Regions from separate parts of the Limosilactobacillus agrestimuris genome, predicted to be linked through region 2. Evidence: a T-box and tRNA genes for the amino acid it is inferred to sense, from the RefSeq annotation. Region 2 holds a T-box; the other holds one or more tRNA genes.
What was found. The T-box of region 2 lies ahead of leuS (leucine--tRNA ligase). A T-box ahead of a tRNA ligase gene usually reads a tRNA of that ligase, here a tRNA-Leu.
Positions count from the first base shown of each region.

Region 1: it encodes a tRNA-Leu, which carries the amino acid that the T-box ahead of leuS (leucine--tRNA ligase) is inferred to sense. The anticodon was not compared.

Region 1 covers NZ_CALPCW010000014.1:27,173-30,602, reverse strand. Annotated here, with positions in the region: gene NFR46_RS08290 (Tex family protein) at 1-1,074, shown strand, start outside; gene NFR46_RS08285 (SprT family protein) at 1,067-1,519, shown strand; tRNA gene NFR46_RS08280 (tRNA-Leu) at 1,577-1,662, shown strand; gene NFR46_RS08275 (glycoside hydrolase family 2 TIM barrel-domain containing protein) at 1,840-3,430, shown strand, end outside.
Region 2 covers NZ_CALPCW010000004.1:119,769-123,198, reverse strand. Annotated here, with positions in the region: gene NFR46_RS04400 (DNA-3-methyladenine glycosylase I) at 1-219, shown strand, start outside; SMK box riboswitch at 264-371, shown strand; gene metK (methionine adenosyltransferase) at 369-1,556, shown strand; T-box leader at 1,600-1,810, shown strand; gene leuS (leucine--tRNA ligase) at 1,884-3,430, shown strand, end outside.

The DNA.
Region 1 (3,430 bases), on a different contig from region 2:
GATCTGATTGAAAAGTACCATGTTGAAATGATCGCGATCGGTAACGGGACAGCCAGTCGGGAATCTGAACAGTTTGTTGTGAACACTCTGAAGAAGATCAAGCGGCCTGTTTATTATGTAATTGTCAATGAAGCCGGTGCCTCTGTATACTCTGCAAGTAAGGAGGCACGGGATGAGTTCCCTGATCTTCATGTTGAACAACGGAGTGCGATCAGTATTGGTCGACGGCTTCAGGATCCACTTGCTGAATTAGTTAAGATTGAGCCACAGGCGATTGGTGTTGGCCAGTACCAACACGACTTGCCGAAAAAAGAACTTTCAGGTGAACTGGATGCTGTTGTGGAGCGAGCCGTTAACCGGGTTGGGGTTAACCTTAATACTGCAAGTTACCAGCTTCTCACTCAGATTTCTGGTCTGAATAAGACGACTGCTAAAAATATCGTTAAGTACCGTGATGAACACGGTAAGTATACTAACCGGAAGCAATTGAAAGATGTTCCAAGGTTAGGACCAAAAGCTTACCAACAATCTGTTGGGTTCCTGCGGATTATTAACGGGGATAACCCGCTTGATAATACTGATGTTCATCCGGAAAGTTACCCAATTGCGAAGAAGATCATGGAAACCGCCGAGATTAATGTTGATAATCTTGGCTCGTCAGCCGCTGAAGAGCAGTTAAAGAAGATCAATATTGATGACTTTACTACCGAAAAGGCCGGTGAAGAAACGGTGAAGGATATCATTGCTTCACTTCAAAAGCCGGGTCGTGATTTGCGCGATTCAATGCCAGCACCACTACTTCGTCAGGATGTAATGAAGATTGATGACCTTAAGTCTGGGATGAAACTCCAGGGAACTGTTAGAAACGTTGTGGACTTTGGTGCCTTTGTTGATATTGGCGTAAAGCATGATGGCCTAGTTCACGTTTCAAAGATGAGTAAGCAATTCATTAAGGATCCCCGTGCTGCGGTTTCAGTTGGTGATATTGTGGATGTTTGGATTGAAGATGTTGATCTCAAGCGCCAGCGGATTCAATTAACAATGATTGCACCACAAGATGAAGCAGATGCATAATCAGCAATTACAAGAGCTAACTAAAGAATGGTCGGTGGAATATTTCCAGCGGCCATTTCTGCATCGGATCTTCTTTAATTCCCGTTTACGAACTACTGGTGGGCGTTACCACCTCGATGATCACCATATTGATATTAATCCTTTAATGTATACCGAATTTGATTTGGATAACTTAAAGCGGGTGGTTCTTCATGAACTTTGTCACTACCATTTACACTTGACTGGCCGTGATTATCATCACCGAAGTGCGGATTTTCGTCAGTTACTTACTCGTGTAGGTGGTTCACGATATGCTCCGGTAACGAGTAAGGCCAGGCAGCGAACACACCATTATTGGCGTTACCAATGTACAGGATGTGGGGTCCCAATTGTTCGCCAACGCCGGTTTAATACTAATCGGTACGTGTGTCGTCGGTGTGGTCACCATTTTATTCAAAAAAATTGAAAAAAGTTGTTGCCAACGAATAAGTATCTTGCTATAATAATACTCGTTGGTTGATATGCGGCCGTGGCGGAACTGGCAGACGCGTAAGATTAAGGATCTTATGGTCGATTATGACCGTGGAGGTTCAAGTCCTCTCGGCCGCACTAACAAAAAGCACCTAACTTTTAGTTAAGTGCTTTTTTCGTTTAAAATTGAACTGAGTTTAGCTTTTAACAAAGAAAATAGCCATTATTAATTTATCCTGTCTATAAAATCCTATCTTTACAGCTATGAAAGCGCTATACTTAAACTGTAATGATTTTTGAGGAGGACTTTCGTCGATGGAAGCAGAGATAAAATGGTTAGATGACCCAGAGATCTTCCGGGTTAATCAGTTACCGGCACATAGTGACCATCATTTCTACCGTAATTATGCAGAGTGGCAACAGCATAAAAGTAGTTTTGAACAAAGCTTGGATGGTCAGTGGCAGTTTAAGTTTGCCCAAACGCCTCAAGAAAGGGTTAAGGATTTTTATAAAGTTGACTTTGACGCTAGTAACTTTGGGCACATTGAAGTTCCTAGTGAAATTGAATTAAGTGATTATACACAGAATAATTACATTAATACCCTGATGCCGTGGGAAGGAAAGATTTTTCGGCGTCCTGCTTATGCCTTGAGCCAGGATGATCCTGAAGAGGGATCGTTTAGTGAGGGGAATGATAACACCGTTGGCCTTTACCTGAAGCATTTTGACTTAAATGATGAACTTCGGGGGAAGCAAATTCGGGTTCGCTTCGAAGGCGTTGAACGGTCAATGTACCTGTGGCTTAATGGTCACTTTGTTGGATATGCAGAGGATAGCTTTACGCCGTCTGAATTTGATTTGACACCATACATCCAGGATGAAGATAACGTGATAGCAGTAGAAGTATTTAAGCACAGTACCGCTTCCTGGATTGAAGATCAGGATATGTTCCGTTTCTCTGGTATTTTTAGGAGCGTTGAACTACTTGCCCAACCGGTAACTCACCTGGAGGACTTTACCTTAAAGCCACGGGTAGCTGATAATTACCGTGATGGTGAGTTGTCAATTGATCTTGCTTTTGCTGGCGAGCAAGCTGGTAATGTCCATCTTGTGGTAAGGGATCATGATGGTAAGACCTTACTTGATGAAACAAAGCCAGTTACCGAAAAAGTTACAGTTGAACCGCACGAATTTAAGGATCTTCATCTTTGGGATAACCATGATCCATACCTCTATCAACTTTTGATCGAAGTTAAGGATGCTAAAGGAAACCTTCTTGAATTGGTTCCTTACCAATTTGGTTTCCGGAGGATTGAAATTAGCCCAGAACACGTTGTCCTGTTAAACGGGAAGCGCCTTATTATTAATGGGGTTAACCGTCACGAGTGGGATGATCACCGTGGTCGTTCAGTCACAATGAAGGATATGCTTAGTGATATCCATACCTTCAAAGAAAATAATATTAATGCTGTCCGGACATGTCACTATCCAGATCAGATCCCTTGGTATTACCTTTGTGATCAAAATGGAATTTACATGATGGCCGAAAATAACCTTGAGTCACACGCTACCTGGCAAAAGATGGGGGCAGTTGAACCATCATATAATGTTCCTGGTTCAGTTCCTCAATGGCGAGAAGTTGTTGTTGACCGTGCACGAAGTAACTATGAATTCTTCAAAAACCATACCGCAATTCTTTTCTGGTCACTTGGGAATGAATCATTTGCCGGTGATAACCTTGTAGCTATGAAACAATTCTATAAGGAACATGATGATAGCCGTTTGGTTCACTATGAAGGTGTTTGTCACACGCATGATTACAGCAACCAAATTCCAAGTTTGAATAAGGAAAACTACCTTCCTCAAGGAGAAACTCATGATTATCGTGATGAGTTATCAGACGTAG
Region 2 (3,430 bases):
CTATTGGCAAACGGCGAAACGTTTAATAACTACGTATGGTCATTTGTTAATTTTAAGCCGCAACGTTTACACCTAAACGGTCAACGACTTCCTGCACAAACAGCGGAATCAAAGAAAATGGCCCAGAAAATGAAAAAGGATGGTTTTCAATTTATTGGACCGACGACAGCCTATTCGTTTATGACGGCAGTTGGAATGGTTAATGCTCGTGAAGAGTAAAGAATTTATGTTTGAATCTAACGAGTGAATTATGCTAAGATGGTTCTCGTTATAAAGCAAATTCCCGATAGGATTCACAATTGTTGTGAAGATGCCTTGTAACCACTAAATGTTTCAATTGCAACTTGCATATGGGGGAATTAATACACATGGTAGAAAAACATTTATTTACTTCAGAATCTGTTTCTGAAGGACATCCTGACAAGATTGCTGATCAAATCAGTGATGCTATTTTAGACGCAATGCTTGAACAAGATCCGGATTCACGGGTCGCTGTTGAAACTTCTGTCACTACTGGCCTTGTCCTAGTCTTTGGTGAAGTGTCAACCAAGGCTTACGTCAACATTCAAAAGGTTGTTCGTGATACTATTCGGCGCATTGGTTATACTGATGGTAAGTATGGCTTTGATGCTGATAACTGTGCTGTGATTACGGCAATCGATGAACAATCACCTGATATTGCTCAAGGGGTAGATGACTCTCTTGAGACCCGCGAAGGGGATGCCGATCCGCTTGATCAAATTGGTGCTGGTGATCAAGGGTTAATGTTTGGGTATGCTACTGATGAAACACCAGAGTACATGCCATTGACATTGATGCTTAGTCATAAGTTAATGCAACGGATTGCTAAGTTACGGAAGGACAAGGTAATTCCTTACTTACGTCCAGATGCAAAGGCTGAAGTTACTGTTGAATACGACGAAAATGATAAGCCTTTACGTGTTGACACTGTTGTTTTGAGTACTCAACATGATCCAGAAGTTTCACTTGATCAAATCAAGAAGGACGTTATGGAACAAGTTATTAAAGCTGTGATTCCCGCTGAATACCTTGATGATCAAACTAAATACTTCATTAACCCAACCGGTCGTTTTGTTATCGGTGGCCCTCAAGGGGATGCCGGTTTAACTGGTCGTAAGATTATTGTTGATACTTATGGTGGTGCTGCTCACCATGGTGGTGGGGCCTTCTCTGGTAAGGATGCTACCAAGGTTGACCGTTCAGCTAGTTATGCTGCCCGGTATATTGCTAAGAACCTGGTTGCTGCTGGCTATGCAAAGAAGCTTGAAATCCAAGTTGCTTATGCTATTGGTGTTGCAGAACCAGTATCAATTTCAATTGATACTTATGGCACTGGTACGCGGAGTGAAGCAGAATTAATTGCCGCAGTACGTAAAGTCTTTGATCTTCGTCCTGCAGGGATTATTAAGATGCTTGACTTGAAGCGGCCAATTTATGAACCAACTGCTGCTTACGGTCACTTTGGTCGGACAGATGTTGAACTACCATGGGAACAACTAGATAAGGTTGATGAATTAAAGAAGATTCTCGGCTAAGCTAGTGCTTGCATTTAAGAATATTGATTGTTAGAATATCATTAAATATTTGATCGAATTGGAAGTAGTAGTTGTTACTTAATTCTTCAGAGATCGTGTGGTGCTGTGAACACGGGAATTATTAACAATGAACTCGTCCAAGAAAATTACTGCTAAAATTAGAGTAGGTAGTAACGTTTGCCGCGTTATGGCGTGAAGTGTCATGATTAATTCATGGAATTCGGGTGGTACCGCGGAATTATTTCGTCTCGTAGAATAGATTTTCTACGAGACTTTTTTAATACGATCAAACAGGAAAATTGTTTATTAAATAAAGGAGAGAAAGATATGGCTTACGATCATACTGCCATTGAAAATAAGTGGCAACGTTTCTGGAAAAAGAATGAAACATTTAAGGCTAATTTGAACAAAGATCAAAAGAAGTACTATGCCTTAGATATGTTCCCTTACCCATCAGGTCAGGGACTCCACGTTGGTCATCCAGAAGGTTATACCGCTACTGATGTAATGTCACGGATGAAGCGGATGCAAGGATACAATGTTTTACACCCAATGGGTTGGGATGCCTTTGGTTTGCCAGCAGAACAATATGCATTGAAGACTGGTCATAACCCAAAGAGTTTTACTAATAAGAATATTGATCATTTCCGTAACCAAATTCAATCACTCGGATTCTCATATGACTGGGACCGTGAAGTTAACACAACGGATCCTGAATACTACAAGTGGACTCAATGGATTTTCGAACAACTCTATAAGAAGGGCTTGGCTTACGAAAGTGAGATCATGGTTAACTGGGCCCCAGACTTTATGGGGGGAACCGTTGTTGCCAACGAAGAAGTTGAAGATGGAAAGACCAAGCGTGGTGGTTACCCAGTTTACCGGAAGCCAATGAAGCAATGGGTTTTGAGGATTACTGCCTATGCTGACCGCTTGATTGATGATCTTGATTTGGTTGATTGGCCAGAGAGTGTTAAGGAAATGCAACGCAACTGGATTGGTCGTTCAGAAGGTGCTTCTGTTTACTTCCCAGTTGCTGGTGATGAAGATACTAAGATTGAAGTCTTTACTACTCGTGCAGATACCTTATTTGGAGCTTCCTATGTTGTACTTGCCCCTGAACAAGAATTAGTTGATCAATTAACTACTCCAGAAAATAAGGAAGCAGTTAAGAAGTACCAAGAAGAAGCTTCCCGTCGTTCTGATCTTGAACGGACTGACTTGAATAAGGATAAGACTGGGGTATTTACTGGTTCTTACGTTATTAATCCAGTTAATGGTGAAAAATTACCAATTTGGATCAGTGACTATGTTTTAGCTTCTTACGGTACTGGTGCTGTAATGGCAGTTCCATCTGGCGATCAACGTGACTACGATTTTGCCAAGAAGTTTGATTTGCCAATTAAACCAATCATTGAAGGGGCTGATCTTTCAGAAGGTGCTTTTGATGGTGATGGTAAACACATTAATTCAGGCTTCTTGGATGGGTTAAACATTGCAGATGCCAAGAAGAAGATGATTGAATGGCTTGACGAACATAATGCTGGCCACAAGAAAGTTAATTACCGTCTTCGTGACTGGATCTTTAGTCGGCAACGTTACTGGGGTGAACCGATTCCGGTAATTCACTGGGACGATGGGCGGACAACCTTGGTACCAGAAGATGAATTACCACTGAAATTGCCGGATACCGATAATATTGAACCATCAGGTACTGGTGAAAGTCCGTTGGCTAACGTTGAAGATTGGGTTAATGTTTATGACGATCAAGGTCGGCACGGTCTCCGTGAAACTAACACAATGCCTCAATGGGCTGGTTCATCTTGGTACTGGCTCCGTTATACTGATCCACATAACAGTAAGGAGTTTGCATC